DNA from 4 places in the Arthrobacter sp. UYEF3 genome. Region 1 is predicted to be linked to each of the others. Evidence: riboswitches for the same ligand, from Rfam matches in the RefSeq annotation. Region 1 holds a riboswitch; each other region holds the start of a gene.
What was found. A riboswitch is a leader RNA that binds a small molecule or an ion and turns the genes downstream of it on or off. The one in region 1 is predicted to bind thiamine pyrophosphate.
Positions count from the first base shown of each region.

Region 2: it holds a riboswitch for thiamine pyrophosphate, as region 1 does, so the genes downstream of both, ABIB14_RS12415 (ECF transporter S component) here and thiC (phosphomethylpyrimidine synthase ThiC) in region 1, are expected to answer to the same signal.
Region 3: it holds a riboswitch for thiamine pyrophosphate, as region 1 does, so the genes downstream of both, thiM (hydroxyethylthiazole kinase) here and thiC (phosphomethylpyrimidine synthase ThiC) in region 1, are expected to answer to the same signal.
Region 4: it holds a riboswitch for thiamine pyrophosphate, as region 1 does, so the genes downstream of both, thiO (glycine oxidase ThiO) here and thiC (phosphomethylpyrimidine synthase ThiC) in region 1, are expected to answer to the same signal.

Region 1 covers NZ_JBEPNK010000024.1:41,305-45,499, reverse strand. Annotated here, with positions in the region: gene ABIB14_RS15070 (hypothetical protein) at 1-115, opposite strand, end outside; gene ABIB14_RS15065 (VOC family protein) at 373-1,248, opposite strand; gene ABIB14_RS15060 (amidohydrolase family protein) at 1,331-2,431, opposite strand; TPP riboswitch at 2,517-2,624, shown strand; gene thiC (phosphomethylpyrimidine synthase ThiC) at 2,619-4,195, shown strand, end outside.
Region 2 covers NZ_JBEPNK010000016.1:69,427-73,621, reverse strand. Annotated here, with positions in the region: gene ABIB14_RS12425 (energy-coupling factor transporter transmembrane component T family protein) at 1-77, opposite strand, end outside; gene ABIB14_RS12420 (ABC transporter ATP-binding protein) at 74-1,681, opposite strand; gene ABIB14_RS12415 (ECF transporter S component) at 1,695-2,327, opposite strand; TPP riboswitch at 2,397-2,538, opposite strand; gene ABIB14_RS12410 (DUF4235 domain-containing protein) at 2,961-3,224, shown strand; gene mnhG (monovalent cation/H(+) antiporter subunit G) at 3,270-3,659, opposite strand; gene ABIB14_RS12400 (MrpF/PhaF family protein) at 3,649-3,927, opposite strand; gene ABIB14_RS12395 (Na+/H+ antiporter subunit E) at 3,924-4,195, opposite strand, start outside.
Region 3 covers NZ_JBEPNK010000025.1:4,524-8,718, reverse strand. Annotated here, with positions in the region: gene ABIB14_RS15210 (alanine racemase) at 1-834, opposite strand, end outside; gene ABIB14_RS15205 (hypothetical protein) at 1,329-1,538, shown strand; TPP riboswitch at 1,572-1,668, shown strand; gene thiM (hydroxyethylthiazole kinase) at 1,660-2,463, shown strand; gene thiE (thiamine phosphate synthase) at 2,460-3,122, shown strand; gene ABIB14_RS15190 (ABC transporter substrate-binding protein) at 3,287-4,195, shown strand, end outside.
Region 4 covers NZ_JBEPNK010000007.1:71,413-75,607, reverse strand. Annotated here, with positions in the region: gene ABIB14_RS07155 (RNB domain-containing ribonuclease) at 1-1,222, opposite strand, end outside; gene thiE (thiamine phosphate synthase) at 1,276-2,001, opposite strand; TPP riboswitch at 2,028-2,147, shown strand; gene thiO (glycine oxidase ThiO) at 2,138-3,424, shown strand; gene thiS (sulfur carrier protein ThiS) at 3,421-3,657, shown strand; gene ABIB14_RS07135 (thiazole synthase) at 3,663-4,195, shown strand, end outside.

The DNA.
Region 1 (4,195 bases):
CGCTGATGTCCGGAATCCGGACGGCGCCAGCGTCAGCCGCGGCACCGCCGTCGAGGGCTGCCGCACGCTTGAGGGCGGCGTCATGGGTGGCGACGAAGATTTCAGTAAATCCCAAGGAACTGCTCCTCATGAAGGTCGGCGTAGCGTCGTACCGGCGGCCGCACTGCAGGCACGAGGCTGCTGCTACCGTCCGGTTTCAGCCTAGCCCAGCCGGACGGTGCGCTCAGACTGGACATGCCCTGCCGTGGCCGCGGGCAGTGGACATATAGGCACCACGTCCACTCCTTGCTCCGAACAATGGGCATGTCCGGAGTTTGGGCCAGCGACAAGCGGGACGTGTCCCGTTTGCCCCGGCCCAAGTACAGCCGGGTCTCAGCGAACGGCGACGCGGATCCGGTTGCGCCACGGATCGTCGAAGCGCAGCTCGGCGCCCGTGTGGTGGGACTGGACTCCGGCGGTCTTGAGGCGGTCCGCGAGGGCGCCGACGTCCTCGCCGGACGGCACTTCGATCAGGACCTCGCCCAGGCCCAGGGTGTCGCGGCGGGGTCCGGCGCCGCGGCTGTTCCAAACGTTCATGGCCATGTGGTGGTGGTAGCCGCCGGCGGACACGAAGAGCGCCTGGCCGTGCCAGCCGGCCGTTTTTTCGAAGCCGAGGGTGCGGACGTAGAAGTCGTGGGCGGACTGCACGTCGCCGACCTGCAGGTGGATGTGCCCAATGCCGGCTTCGGCCTGCCGCTGACCGGCCAGCGATGCCTCGGTGAGGTGCTGCTCGAGGTAGCGTTGCGGCGGCAGGGCGAGGCTGTCCATCACGACATTGCCGCCCTCCCAGGACCAGGTGTCGCGGGGACGGTCCCAGTAGAGCTCGATGCCGTTGCCCTCGGGGTCGTTGAAATAGAAGGCCTCGCTGACGAGGTGGTCGGCGCTGCCGGTGAAGGACTGCGGCTCGTATTGGGCCGCGCTGGCCACGGTGGCTGCCAGCGCGGGCTGGTCCTCGAAAAGCAGGGCGGTGTGGAACAGCCCGGCCTCGCCGCGCGAGGGAAAGCTGAGCCCCGATGCCGGGGCGAGGTGGACCAGCGGCTTCTGCCTGCGTCCAAGGTAAAGCCCGCCGTCCTGCTCTGCCACGATGTCGAGGCCCAGGGCGCGCTGGTAGTAGTCGGTCATGAGCTGCATGTCGCCGACCTTGAGCATCACGGTGCCCATGGTGAGTTCGGCGGGAAGAAGATCCTGGGTGCTGGCTTCTGCTGTCATCGAAACGCTCCAGTGGTTTCGCGGCCACCGACCCTCGGAGACCCGTTCATACTACTAAATTACTTGAAGCTTCAATTTATTCCTAATGTGCGGGCACTCCCGGACGGACTAGTTCACCGCGCAGCACGATGTTCCGCAGGTCCCGCAGGGTGGCCAGATTACGGCGGGGGTCCTCGGCGCAGACCAGCACGTCGGCGCTGGCGCCTTCGGTGATCGTTTCCGCGCCGAGCCAGTCGCGGGCAGCCCAGCCGGCGGCGTCGAGCGCTGCCCCGGCCGGGAGTCCGGCAGCGTGCAGCGCCTCAAGTTCGTCGACAATGCGTCCGTGTTGGATAACGCTGCCCGCGTCCGTTCCCGCGTAGATGGAAACCCCGGCCTCATATGCCTCGAGAATCCGTTCGGCGCGGAGCTCCCAGAGGGAGTGCATATGCGCGGCGTAGCGGGGGAACTTCGCCTCGGCCCGGGCTGCGATATCGGGGAAGGTGGCGATGTTGATCAGGGTGGGCACGATCGGCACACCCTGCTCGACGAAACGCGGCAGGTGCCGCTGGAGCAGTCCGGTTCCGTGTTCGATGCAGTCGATGCCGGCGTCGAGCATGTCGTCGAGGGTGTCCTCCGCGAAGCAGTGCGCCGTGACCCTGGCGCCCTCGTCGTGGGCTGCCTGGACAGCATCCTTGACGCTGCGCGCCGGGAAGCTGGCGGCGAGGTCGCCGGCGTCGCGGTCGATCCAGTCCCCCACCAGCTTGACCCAGCCATCGCCGGCGCGGGCCTGCTTGCGGACGGCCTCCACGAGGTCCTCGGGCTCCACCTCGACGGCCAGGCCTCGAAGGTACCGGCGCGTCCTCGCGATGTGCCGGCCGGCGCGGATGATGCGTGGCAGCTCGCTCCGCTGCTGGATCCAGCGGGTATCATGGACGGCCCCGGCATCGCGGACCAGCAGAATTCCGGCGTCGCGGTCCGTCCGGGCCTGGTCCTCGGCGATCTGTTCCGGGACGTCCCCGCCGGGTCCGAGCCCGATGTGGCAGTGCGCGTCGACCAGCCCGGGGATAACCCAGCCGTCAAGGACAACGTCCGGGGCCGCGCTGGGACGCTTGAAAGTCAGCCTGCCGTCGACTGCCCACAACCCGCGGTGTTCCCTGACGGGTCCGGTAAGAACGGTGCCGCTGAACTCGATGATGCTGCTCATGCCTTAAAGCCTAATCCGCATCGCTACCCGCACACGGGGCGGGGGCCGCCCCGATGGCTTTCCGCACCGTCTGTGGTAGCTTCGTCTACGACCACACGGGTGCCCCTGCAGGGGCTGAGATCGGGCTGACGCAGTCTGTGACCGTTGAACCTGTCCGGGTAATGCCGGCGAAGGAAGTGAGTAACCCTTGAGCACTACAAATCCAAGGCAGAGCCCTGACCAAACCGGGGCGGCCGCCGTACCAAGCGGGCTCGCCGTCGGCGGTGCATCTCCCGTGACGCAGTCCTTGAAATCCCACACCCTCGCGTATGTCGAAGACGACGGGATCAGTGTTCCCGTGACCGAGATCGCCTTGGAACCCTCCCCGGGGGGTGTCGAGAATCCCCCGTTCCGGGTGTACCGCACGGCAGGGCCGGGCAGCGATCCGGTGGTGGGGCTCGCCCCCTTCCGCCGTGACTGGATCGCCGGACGCGGCGACACGGAGCCGTACCGAGGCCGGGAGCGGAATCTGCTCGACGACGGCAAGTCCGCGGTCCGGCGCGGCGCCTCCTCTGCCGAATGGCGCGGCGCGCCGCCGGAGCCCCGCCGCGCCGTCGACAGCCGTACGGTCACCCAGATGCATTACGCGCGGCAGGGCATTGTGACGCCGGAGATGCGGTTCGTGGCCGTGCGGGAGAACTGCGACGTGGAACTTGTCCGCAGCGAGGTGGCGGCCGGCCGGGCCATCATTCCGAACAACATCAACCACCCGGAGTCCGAGCCGATGATCATCGGCAAGGCCTTCCTCGTGAAGATCAACGCCAACATCGGCAACTCCGCCGTCACCAGCTCCATTGCCGAGGAAGTGGACAAACTGCAGTGGGCCGCCCAATGGGGAGCAGACACCGTCATGGACCTCTCCACCGGCGACGACATCCACACGACCCGCGAGTGGATCATCCGCAACTCCCCTGTTCCCATCGGCACGGTCCCGATCTACCAGGCGCTGGAGAAAGTCAACGGCGAGGCGAACGCCCTGACCTGGGAGATCTACCGGGACACCGTGATTGAACAGTGCGAGCAGGGCGTGGACTACATGACCGTCCACGCCGGCGTCCTGCTGCGGTACGTGCCGCTCACGGTAAACCGGGTCACCGGAATCGTCTCCCGCGGCGGCGCCATCATGGCCGGCTGGTGCCTGGCGCACCACCAGGAAAACTTCCTCTACACCCACTTCGACGAACTGTGTGAAATCTTCGCCAAGTACGACGTCGCGTTTTCCCTCGGCGACGGTCTGCGGCCCGGCGCGACGGCGGACGCCAACGACGCCGCGCAATTCGCCGAACTGGACACCCTGGCCGAGCTCACGCAGCGGGCCTGGGAGTTCGATGTGCAGGTCATGGTCGAGGGCCCGGGGCACGTGCCGTTCCACCTCGTCCGGGAAAATGTGGAGCGCCAGCAGGAACTCTGCAAGGGCGCCCCCTTCTACACCCTCGGGCCGCTGGTCACCGATATCGCACCGGGCTATGACCACATCACCTCGGCGATCGGCGCCACCGAAATTGCCCGCTACGGCACCGCCATGCTCTGCTACGTCACCCCCAAGGAGCACCTCGGGCTGCCGAACAAGGATGATGTGAAGACCGGCGTGATCACCTACAAGATCGCCGCCCACGCCGCCGACCTCGCCAAGGGCCACCCCGGTGCGCACGAACGCGACGACGCCCTGTCGAAGGCGCGGTTTGAGTTCCGCTGGCGGGACCAGTTCGCGCTGTCCCTGGACCC
Region 2 (4,195 bases), on a different contig from region 1:
ACTCCGGAGAACTTGGCCAGCGGGTTGGCGCGGGTCAGCAGCGAGTCGTTTCCGCGCACGGTCAGGGCGTCCCTCATAGCGCCTTCACCCCGGGCGCCGTGCGGCCGGGGCGTCCCGGTTGCCGGGCGCCGAGGTTCAGCTCGGCGCCGCCCAGGACCTGGCTGAATTCCGCGTCGTGGGTCACCGAAACCACGGCCGTCCCGGCGTCGAGCAGCTCGGAAAGGAACGAGGCCAGCTCAGCCCAGGTGTTGGCATCCTGGCCGAACGTCGGTTCATCCAGCACCAGCACTTGCGGATGGGCGGCGAGCACGGTGGCCACCGACAGCCGCCGCTTTTCGCCGCCGGAGAGCGTGTACGGGTTGGCGTCCACGAGGCCGGTCAGCCGAAGGCGTTCCAGCAGTTCGTCCACCCGGTCTTCGCCGCGGCCGAGCTGGCGGGGTCCAAACGTCAGTTCGTCCAGCACCCGGCCGGTGACGAACTGGTGCTCGGGTTCCTGGAAGACCGTGCCGATCCTGGCGATCAGCTGCTGGGCCTTCCACCGGTACGGATCGATGCCAGCGCCCGCACTGAGCTCCGTCGTTGCGGACACCGAACCCGCGACCGGTGCCAGCAGGCCGGCCAGGGTCAGTGCGAAGGCCGACTTCCCGGAACCGTTGGGGCCGGTGATGGTCAGCGCCTGCCCGTCCCGGACCTGGGCCGTGATTCCGGACTGCACCGGTGCGGGCGGCACCGTGCGGAAGCCCCGCAGGAGACCGGTGCGGCGGGGGCGTTCGCGGGAAACGGCCAAATCCTCGGCGGCCAGCAGCAGTTGGGCGGCCGCGTTGGTCCCACCTCCGGCTCCCCCGCGGCGGGCGCGCGTGGCCGGCACGTAGCCGGGCACCCAGACCCCTGCGGTGATGAGTACCTCCCGCGCCTGCTCCAGGACCCGGTCCGGGGTACCGTCCAGCAGCACGGCCGGCTCCGTGCCGGACCCGGGCTGCAGCACCACGATCCGGTCCACGAGGTCTTTCCAGACGGCCACGCGGTGCTCCACCACCACCAAGGTGGCCCCGGTCTTGTCCAGGCAGCGTCCCACAGCGTCGCGGACCTCGAGAACGCCGGCCGGGTCGAGATTGGCCGTCGGCTCGTCCAACAGCAGCAGCCCTGGTCGCATCGCGAGGATCCCGGCGAGTGCCAGCCGCTGCTTCTGGCCGCCGGAGAGTGCCGACGTCGGGTGCTGAAGCGAAAGGCCGGCCAGTCCGACGTCGTCGAGCGCTTCCGCCACCCGCCGCCAAATGTCCGCCGGAGGCACGGAGAGGTTTTCGGCCCCGAAGGCGACGTCGTCCCCGACCCGCGACAGAACCACCTGGGTTTCCGGGTCCTGCTGCATCAGCCCCGCCCGGCCGCGCCCCGCCCGGGGCGCGGCGCCGTCGATTAGCAGGCTGCCGGTCTCGTCGGAATCCTCGGCGTCCGCGGAGCCGGCGGCAGTATCACCTGCGGCGCTGTTGTCGCCCAGCACCCCGGCCAGGGCGTGCAACAGTGTGGACTTGCCGGCGCCGGAGGGGCCCAGCAGCAACACCCGCTCGCCCGGTCGGATGTCCAGGTCCAGCCCGCTGACCGCGGGCCGGGACCGGCCGGCATGCCGCCAGCCCCAGCCGCGGGCGGTGACCGCAGCCGGCCGCGCGGCGTCTAAAGAATTCATGCGCGTGCGGGCTTCAGGAGAACACGGGTTCCGATGCCGCTTTGCGGGAAGCGAACGACGCAAGCACGCCGGTTCTGGCCAGGCCGCGAGTGGCCAGCCAGGACAGCCCACCGGCGATCACGGCCCCGGAGATGCTGCAGAAGACGATGTAAGCGAGCTTGTCACCGGCTTCATAGGCGATGTTCCAGCCCCAGGGCAGGAAGGAGTCGTTCAGGCCGCAGAACAGGCCGGCCCCGGCGCCGGCCAGCAGGGCCACCGGCAGGTTGAACTTCTTGTAGAGGAAGGCGGCGAAGATGAGTTCGGCGCCGAGACCCTGCAGGATGCCGGAGATGAGCACCGTCGTGCCGTACTGCGAGCCCATGATCAACTCGCCGGTGGCCGCCACCGCTTCGCAGAACAGCGCCGCGCCCGGCTTACGGACCACCAGCATGCCCAGCAGCGCCGGAATCATCCAGCCGCCGGCGTAAAGCCCGGTCAGCGGCGGGTAGACGGCGTTGACCGGGACTGAGATTAGGTTGGCACCTTGATCCCAGGCCCAGAAGATCACGCCGCCGGCAACAGCGATCAATGCCGCCAGCACAATGTCGACCACACGCCAGCTGTGCTTGCCGGTGGTCAGTGTCTGCTTCGCAGATATATCAGTCATTTTGTCCTCCTGAGGTACAGGAGGGGAGGGTGTTCCGGCCGTGCCGCGGCTTTCGCCACGGGTGCCGGGCACCCCGAGAACTCGACTCCCTTGCGCCGGTACTAACCGGATCAGGTTCGAGGGTCTGCGGCTGTCCGCACTCTCAGCGCCCGCCTGCGGTTCCCTGGACTGCTCCAGCGATGCCGACGGCGGCGCTCCCCTGTCGTATTTAAAATCACCCTTGTGGGCTTGCTCAGTTTACACCCGGGCGCCGTCTAAGGCGTCCGGCTCAGATGAATCCGCGGGCAGCGGCCCCGGAGACGTGAGAGCCGACTCAAAAGTTCCTTCCCCCGATGCCGACCCGGATTCTTCCCAACCCCAGACGCCCGGGTCCCTGGCCGCGCTCATCGGACCGTCGCTGCTGGTGGGCATTCGGGGCCGCAGGCACTGCCACGGTGTCGGGGCTGCCGCAGAAAGCAGACCATGAGCCGGTGGTCGAGGCCTGGGCCGAAATCCTCTGCCGTTCGGTAATGCCCCGACGCTGGACCCGGGCCGGGGTGGGGCCGCGGTGGCGGTCAGCGCCCTGGGCCCGCCCCGCAGCCAGGAACGCTACGCTAGGGTCAGCCCTGTTTTCTCCCGCAAGGAGCATGAAGTATGAACATCATCATCAAACTGCTTGGCACCGGCATCAGCCTGCTCGCCGGTTTCGTCGGCACGAAGGTGGTCGACACCGTCTGGGAAAAGGCCACGGGCAACAAGCCTCCCAAGGGCCACGACGACGACGTTCCCACCACGCTGCGCTCGGCACTGACCTTCGCCTTGATCTCGGCCTCGGTCAGCGCCGTCATCCAGGTCCTCGCCAACCGCGGCACGCAGCGCGCGGTCACCCGCTTCGCCCAAACCCAAGACGTGGTGTAGTTCGCGTCGTTTAGCGCGCTGCGCCCCTGGGCGCGTCAGCTACTTCTAGTCGCCGGTGAAGCCGTCTTTGCCGGCGGCTTGTTGAACCACGGCCTCCAGCTCGTCGGAGCTGAGCAGTTCCGGATGGAGGTGCTTGGTCCGGTAGCCGGCCCGGCCCACCATGTGGGCCGAGACCGGAACCGTCAGCAGCTGGAAAATCCATGCCACCACCAGCACCGGCCACACCCACCACGTCCGCAGCTGGAGCCCCACCGCGCAGAGCAGCAGGAAAAGCCCTAGCACCTGGGGTTTGGTCGCGGCGTGCATCCGGGTCATTAGGTCCGGGAACCGGAGCAGGCCAATCGCAGCGCCGAGCGACATCAGCGCCCCGACCACCATGAACACGGCCGAGACGGAGTCGATCACGGTGTCGGCGGGGGTCGTTTCAGGACTCATGGGGTTGCCTCCTCCGGTCTGCGACGAAGCGGGCCACGGTCACCGAACCGACGAAGCCGATGAGTGAGATGGCCACCAGCAGCATCAGGTTGTTCAGGTGCCGATTAACGGCCATATCGATGCACAGCGCCGCGCCCAGGATGGCCAGCAGCACATCGGCGGCGAGCACACGGTCCAGCAGCGAGGGACCCCGGGCGATGCGGATGATCGCGCCGCCCGCGGCGAGGGAGAGGACGACCGCGGTGACGGTCAGGACGAGCGGCATCATGCGCCCACCTCCTGCTTCAGGGCGGACAGTTCGGCCCGGCTGCCCATGATCCGGATCAGCCCGGCTTCGGTGTCGCGGACCTCCTTGCGAAGCTTGGCCGCGTCCTCGGCATCACGGACGTTGATGCCGTGGATGTACAGCGTGGACGTGGATCGGTCCACTTCCACCACCAGGGACCCCGGGATCAGCGAGATGACATGCCCGGTAGCTGTCACCAGCAGGTCGGAGTGGCTCCGGAGCGGGACGGCGACGACCGCGCTGATCACCC
Region 3 (4,195 bases), on a different contig from region 1:
CGGAACGGGGCTCACGGCGGCGTACGTGCCGTGATCGTGGGTGACGTAGCAACCTGATCGGAGAACAGTCCTGGTTCCAGGGACCTGCCCGCCGTCAGGAAGGAACTCAGTGACCCGGTCCGGGAACGCGGAGCCGCCCATTGAATAGATGGGCGTGGCGGTCTCAAAGAAGGTCGCGGTTCCCAGGTATGTGTCCCTCACGAGCCGGCAGTGCCGGTCCACTGCCGTAACCGTATCTTCGGCCCTGCTGTTGGGCACGACGCCTTCGTAACCGGCGACGCCGACCAGCTTCAGGCCCGGCGTGTCCCGGACCATCTCGGCAAGGCGAAGGCCCTCGCCCACGCTGCGAACTCCTGTACGACCGCCGGGGGTTCCGACGTCGATCAGGACCTCGAGGGCGACCGTCCCGCCGTCGAACACCGCCGCCGCGGCCTTGATCCCGGCCGCAGAATCGACGAAACAACGGATTTCCCGGCCTGGATCTTCCTCCAGCCACGTAAGGACGCGCAGTAGCCCGAGCCTGTCGACGATCTCATTGGCAACGAGAATGCGGTCATGTCCCCAGCCCAGGGCCGAAGCGACTTGATCCACGGTGGCGACGGTTACGCCGACCGCGCCGGCAGCCAGCTGCCGCTCTATGATCGGCGACGACATCGTTGTTTTGACGTGCGGGGCGAGATCCACGCCGCGCTCGCGACACCACGCCGCCATGACCCGGATATTGCGGTCCAGGGCCGCGCTATCGAGCCGCAGCTGCGGGTAGGCCGGGCCGGCAGCGAACTGTGCCGCAAAGTCTCCATCAGCTCCGGTCTGGCTCTTGATCAGCTCGCTCACGCTATTCCCCTGTCGTTCGGTCCCAAAAGGCGCTTTCTGCCTCCGACAATCTACTTGGGTTTAAGGGGTCCGTGACTCTGGCAGTTTGAGTGGGGACCGGTTTTGCAGTCTGAGCGCGCGGGACGTCATATCCTGTGGCCCATGGGAGGCGCTTTGGGGTTGGGTGTGGCCCGTCGGATAGCCAGTCGTTGCTGATCTCAGTGGCTTTGGCGGCGTGCCGTTCGAGTTGGGCAGCGTGGGCAGAACCAGCGGGTGCTCTTCCCAGGGCACCGGCGCCTTCTCCTCGGAGGTAAACCGCTCGGGTTGGTCGGCACCGTGTCCTCGACGCGCTGCCGCCGTCGACCGCGGCGACCTGTCAGCATCGAATACTGGGGGGTCCACGTCCGCCAGGGAACTTCCGGCTCCGCCCTGCGGACCTTCACGTTGCGCCGGAACCCACTCTCCACCATGTGGCTCCTCGAAAGCATCAGCGACGGCGAAGAGACAACCGAAAATTGAACGACCAAACCATTAACGATCAGACGTGGGAGGGTATCCGGGCAGAATTTACGCCGCCGGCCCTCGGGCAGTTACTGCACCGGCTCTCCGAGCTCATGGAAGACCCCGAACCTGTGATGCAGCAGCCCGTCCGCGTCTTCATCGACGACGGCACCTTCTGCCCGGGATTCCAGTTCCTCCCCGGCAACCCCCGGTTCTCCGGTTGATGCGCGCCTGTGCCTGTGTGGGAGTAAGCTTTCTCGAGTGACACGGGGTGCCCTGGGTAACAGGGCTGAGATAAGACCCGTTGAACCTGATCTAGTTCGGACTAGCGAAGGGATGTTGCGGATGACTGTTCGCCTGACACCTGACCATATCTGCACGATGCTCGCCCGGTTGCGGGAGACAGGGCCATTGGTGCAGTGTCTGACCAACACGGTTGTGACAAACTTCACCGCGAATGTGCTTCTAGCCCTCGGGGCGGCGCCAGCCATGGCTGATGTCCCCACCGAAGCCGGCCAGTTTGCCCGGATAGCTTCCGGAGTTCTGATCAACGTGGGTACGCCCCACGCGGAGCAACGGGTCGCCATGGTCGAAGCCGCCTCGGCCGCTCAGGAGGCAGGCACTCCGTGGGTTCTTGACCCGGTCGCAGTCGGTGTCCTGCCGGTGCGTACTGCCCTTGCCAGTGAACTGCTCTCTTACGCCCCGACCGCTATCCGGGGCAACGCTTCAGAGGTTATCGCACTGGCCGGGTTGGGGGCAGGTGGCCGTGGTGTTGATGCCATCGATAGTCCCGAAAGTGCGCTGGCAGCGGCCGGCCGCCTGGCCAGTGTTCACGGTTCCGTCGTGGCCGTTTCCGGGGCCGTTGATCTGATTACTGATGGCATCGACGTGATCCGGATCGGTAACGGCCACCCCTATCTGACCCTGGTCACCGGGGGTGGCTGTGCACTGGGTGCGGTCACCGCAGCTTTTTTGGCCGTGGATGGCGACCGTATGGCTGCGACGGCTGCAGCCACCGCAGTGTATACCGTCGCTGCCGAAATCGCCGCTGCCGGCGCCTGCGGCCCGGGCAGTTTCGCGTTCGCGTTCCTGGATGCGCTGGGGTCTGTGGATGCCGAAATAATCCGGTCCAGAGTGGCTATCTCATGACGGGCGCCGGAAGGGCTGGCTTCACCCCGGGGATTTATCTGATTTCTGATGATCAGTTGTGCGGGGAACGCGGAGTGGTGGAGACGGTCAGCGCCGCTGTTGCCGGAGGCGTGCGAATGGTACAGATCCGGGAAAAAACAGCCAGCGCCGCCCGGTTCTACGATCTGGTGATGCGTACCGCGGATGCCGTCGGTGACCGGGCCACAGTGTTGGTGGATGACCGGGTGGATGTTTTTCTCGCCGCCCGGGCGGGCGGTGCGGCTGTCCACGGCGTCCATATCGGTCAAAGCGATCTTCCGGCACCCCAGGTCCGGGCAATTGTTGGCCAGGACGCGTTGATCGGGCTGAGCGCCAACACGGCCGAACATCTCGCGCATCTGCACGCCCTGCCATCAGGGACGGTGGACTATCTGGGCGTGGGCGTGATCCGTCCGACGTCGACCAAACCGGACCATCCGGCGCCCCTGGGCATCGAGGGGTTCGCCGCTATCGCTGCCGCTACGCTGCTGCCCTGCGTCGCAATCGGCGGCATAACCCCGGCCGATGTCAGGGCATTGAGGCGCGCCGGAGCGGCTGGCATCGCCGTGGTCTCAGCCATCTGTGCCGCCGAAAACCCTGCCCGCAGCGCCAAAGACTTTCTCAAGGAATGGACCCACTGAACACAGAAACCGCCGACATACCCCGCCCAGCCATATCTCCATTTCCGGTTCTCGCGCCGCTCCTAAATCGCGGCACCGCGCGGTCGGATAATCCCGGCAAAAACCGGCCCACCATCTATCCGGCACCAGCAAACGCTCCGCATACGCGGGGATAAGGACTTCTCGTGAACAAACGACGACGCTTACTCGTGGGCGCGGCCAGCGCCCTCACCCTTACCGCCATGGCAGCCCTGTCAGCCTGCGCCGGTGCGGGAGGAAATTCCACTCCGGCTTCTTCCGGGACCACACCCATTACCTTCGCCCTGGACTGGACGCCCAACACGAACCACACCGGGCTGTACGTGGCGCTCAACAAAGGCTATTTCGCCGCCGCCGGACTCGACGTCCAGGTACTGCCCTACAGCCAGTCCTCCACCGACACCCTCATCAACTCGGGTGCGGCGGACTTCGGAATCAGCTTCCAAAACACGGCGACGTTCGCCGCAGCAGCGGGGGTGGCCAACACCTCGGTCATGTCGGTGCTCCAACACGATGCCACAGCCATCGGCGTCCTGGCCAGCCGGAAGGACATTGCCAGCCCTAAAGACCTCGACGGTAAAACCTTCGGCACGGCCGGGCCCAGTGCCACGTTCCCTACCGAAGCCGCAGATGCCATCAGGAACGCCGGCGGAACAGGCAACTTCGGTCGCGTCACCCTGGGCACGTCCGCATACGAAGCCCTGTACGCCGGCAGGGTCGACTTCACCTCAGCCTTCAAGACCTGGGAAGGTATCGACGCCTCCCTCCGCGGCACTCCGATGAAGTTTTTCAACCTGCATGACTACGGCGTGCCGGACCAGTATTCGGTGATCATTGAAGGCAACGAGGAATGGATCAAGGGACACCCGGACGTGACCCGGAAGTTCGTCCAGGCCCTCCAAAAGGGTTACCAATATGCCGCAGCCGACCCCGACGCTGCCGCGAAAATACTTATTGACGCCAACCCCGGTATCTTCGCCAACGACCAGCTGGTCTACAAGAGCCAGGAAGAACTCAGTGCTTCCTACCTAAAGGACGCCAACGGCCAGGTCGGC
Region 4 (4,195 bases), on a different contig from region 1:
CCACGGTGTCCAGGGCGAGCCGCTCCAATTTGGCGGCCAGCTGGTCCGAGGCGGCCATGATGGCAGGCAAGGAGGGGAGGGCTTCGCGGGCCCAGCCCGGAACCTCCGCGCCGTTGGAGAGGGCCTCGCAGATCACCAGGACGAAGCGGTCGATGAGGCGCCGCAGCGGGGCGGTGGAGTGGGCATAGGCCGCGCCGATGGCCGACTGGACGGCGTCCTCGGGGACGGCGCCGTCGAACGGGGTATAGCCGGCGCCGCGGAAGAGCATGCCCGCGGAGTGCAGGATCGCCAGTTGGCGGGGGTCGGTGGGGTCCAGGGTGCGCAGGTACTCCCCATAGCTGACCTGGCCGTCCCAGGCCTTTCCGAGCGCGCCGGTCTGGCGGCGGAAGTGGCGCAGCGAGCTCTCGTCCGGAGCGGGCATGGTGCGCAGGATGCCGACCTTTCCCCGGAGCATGAGCTCGGCTGCGGCCATCCCGGTCATCAGCGAAATCTGGGCGTTCCAGTCCTCTACCGGCAGTGGCGGGGCGGCGACGATCCGGTAGCCGCCGTCGGGGAGCTGCTCGATTTCCTGCTCCGGCATGTTCAGGCTGGCCCCGCCGCGCAACCGTTCCAGTTCCACCCGTTTGCCGCCGACTTCCTTGAGCAGCTGCAGCACCGGGTCCGCGGTGCCGCCGTCGAGTTCGGCCTGCACGCCGTGGTAGCTGAGCTTGGCCCGGCTGCGGACCTGGGCCCGGCGGAGCAGAACGGAGGACACCTCGGCAGCGCCGCCGAGCTCGAACTCCCAGACAAAGGCCGCGCAGAGCTGGCCCGCCAGCAGGCTGCCGGCCGCCTCGCTGATGACCTCGGGATGCAGCGGGATGCGGCCGTCGGGGGTGTAGAAGGTCTGGCCGCGGCGGCGGGTCTCGGCGTCGAGCGGGCTGCCGGGTGCCACGAAGGACGGCACGTCCGCGATCGCATAAAAGACCTTGTACCCGTCGCCGGCGCGGTCAATGTAGAGGGCCTGGTCCAGGTCCGTCGAGGACGCCGGATCAATCGTCACGAACTCCAGATGGGTCAGGTCCAGTTCCGGCAACCGGTGGCCGGCCACGGCGGCTTCGGCATCCCGGAGTACGTCCTCAGGAAAGGGCCCCGGCAATTCCAGCGTGGTCCGTAGTGCGTTGAGTGCCTGGGCAAGCTGGTTCGGCTGCTGAAGCACTGTTGGAGTCAGGCGATGATGAGACACGAAAATCAGGTTAGCCCGAATTCCGCCATTAATCGTGAAACCAGGCTCGCCGGCTAGTCTCCGGCGCCCGCGGTGGCGTGTGCGTCGAGCGACGCCCCGGCGTCGAGGGCGGCGAGCAGGGCCCGAGCCGCCGCGGCCGGATCGTCGGCCTCGGTAATCGCCCGGACCACCACGACGCGCCGGGCGCCGGCGTCGACGACCTGCTCCACGTTGCCCAGGTCGATGCCGCCGATCGCGAACCACGGCACCGCCCCGGAATCCCCTCCGGCGGCCCCGGCCCCGTGGCGATCGCTCGCGCCTGCGGCGTAGCGCACCAGATCCAGCCCCACAGCGGCGCGGCCCGGTTTCGTGGGGGTGGCCCAGACCGGCCCCACGCAGAAGTAGTCCAGCCCGCTTCGATCGTTGGCGGCGGCGAGGGCCGCATCGACCTGATCCGGGGTGTGCGTGGACATGCCGATAACGGTGCTCGCGCCAAGGAAATCCCGGGCCGCGGCCAGCGGGATGTCCTTTTGCCCGATGTGGAAGACGGGGGCGCCCGCCAGCGAGGCGAGGTCGGCGCGGTCGTTGACCGACCAGAGCCGGCGGTGCCGCAGCGCCACGGAGTGCAGGACTTCAAGCAGTTCAAGTTCCTCGGCTGCCTCCAGCGACTTGTCCCGCAGTTGAATGATGTCCACGCCCCCGGCAAAGGCGGCGTCAACGAAGTCTTCGAAGTCGCCGCGCTCCTTCCTAGCATCGGTGCACAGGTACAGGCGGGCGGTGGTGCGGACTTCCTGGCTCATGACCCCAGCCTAGTTCCTCTAAACTGGTCTCATACCGCGGGAGCCCGCAGAGCCGTCACACGACGGAAGGGCTGAGAGGGCGTCAGAGCCGACCGCTTGACCTGATCCGGTTAGTACCGGCGTAGGGAAGGAAGCCATGGTCTCACCAGCTGTCACATCCGCCGCACCACCGGGGCCTTACGACGTTGCCGTGATCGGCGGCGGGGTAATCGGGCACGGCATCGCGTGGGAAGCGTGCCGGTCGGGCCGCTCCGTCGCACTGGTCGATGACGCCCCCGGCACCGGCGCCAGCTGGGCAGCCGCCGGCATGCTGGCGCCTGTGAGCGAACTCCATTACCAGGAAGAAGAGCTGCTGGCCCTCATGCTGGAAGCTTCAAGGCTCTGGCCCGGCTTCGCCGCCGGACTGGGCGGCGGCAGTGCTGACGCGGACGGCCAAGCAGACGCGGGCGGTACCGGGTACCGCACGACGCCGACTCTCGCCGTCGGCGCAGACGCGGCCGACCGCCGGGCGCTCGCCGACCTGCGGATTGTGCAACAGGCCTGCGGCCTGGCCGTGGAACCACTGACAGTGCGCGAGGCGCGCAGGCGCGAACCCCTGCTCAGCCCGGGCATCTCCTGCGCTTTCGACATCCCGGCCGACCACCAGGTGGACCCGCGCCGGCTGCTGGCCCGGATCGGCGAGCTCCTGGCCCGCGACGGCCGCTACACGGCCGTGCCCCGACGCGCCGCCGGACTCCGTTGGCAGGGCGGCCGCGTCTCCGGGGTCAGCCTCGAGGGCGGCGGGGAGATCCGCGCCCGCGAGACGATCGTGGCCAACGGCCTCGGGGCGGCCGGACTGCAGGGATTGCCCGGCGGACTGACCCTGCCACTGCGGCCGGTTTACGGCGATATTCTCCGGCTCCGCGTGCCGCAGCCGCTCCGGCCGCTGCTGCGCTGCACCGTGCGGGGCCTGGTCCGCGGGATCCCGGTGTACATCGTGCCGCGGGAGGACGGCACAGTGGTGATCGGTGCAACCCAGCGGGAGGATGCCCCTTCAGACCCCGGCGCTGTCTCCGCCGGAGGCGTCTACCAGCTGCTTCGTGACGCCCAGCAATTGCTCCCGGCCGTCGCCGAGCTGGAACTGCTCGAGGCCACGGCCCGGGCGCGGCCGGGCACCCCGGACAACGCCCCGTTGCTGGGGCGTGTGGCCCGCCCTGGGTCGGGGCAGGACTTCGAGGGACTGATCATTGCCACCGGCTTCTTCCGGCATGGCGTCTTACTCACCCCGGTGGCTGCCGCCGTCTGCCGGCACCTGTTGGATGGAGAACCGGATCCCCGCTGGGCCGGTTTTCGCCCGGACCGCTTCTCCGATCGCCTCCTTGACTCTCCGGCCGCCAACAGGACACCGCGGGCCACCGCAACGAAAGACAGGAAAACACTATGAATATCAGGCTCAACGGAGCGCCGCACGCGGTCGCCGACGGCGCCACCGTCAGCGCCCTGGTCAGCACGGTCACGGGCCGCACGCTGGCTGCGGACGGCCGGGCCACGGACGGCCGGAAGCTCGGCGTCGCCGTCGCCCGCAACGCCGAGGTGGTGCCGCGCAGCCAGTGGTACGCGACTGCGCTCGCCGAAAACGACGACGTCGAACTCGTCACGGCCGTCCAGGGAGGATGAACAACATGGGCGTAACAACACTCGCGGCAACACAGCCGGCACGCCGGGACCCGTTGACGGTCGACGGCGTGGAACTGGGCTCGCGGCTGATCATGGGCACCGGCGGTGCGCCGAGCCTGGACGAGCTCGGCGCCGCGCTGGTGGCCTCCGGAACGGAACTCACCACCGTGGCGATGCGCCGCTACTCGCCGGCCGAGAGCGGCTCGCTGTTTCAGCTGCTGGCAGAGCGCAACATCCGGGTGCTGCCCAACACGGCCGGCTGCTTCACGGCCCGGGACGCCGTCCTCACGGCCGAACTGGCGCGCGAAGCACTGGAGACCGACTGGGTGAAACTCGAGGTGATCGCGGACGAGCATACCCTGCTGCCGGACGCGGTGGAGCTTGTGGAGGCCACCGAACAGCTTGTGGGCCGAGGCTTCAAGGTCTTCGCCTACACCAACGACGACCCGGTGCTGGCCCTTCGGCTGGAAAACCTCGGCGCCACCGCCGTCATGCCCCTCGGCGCCCCCATCGGCACCGGCCTGGGCATCCTGAACCC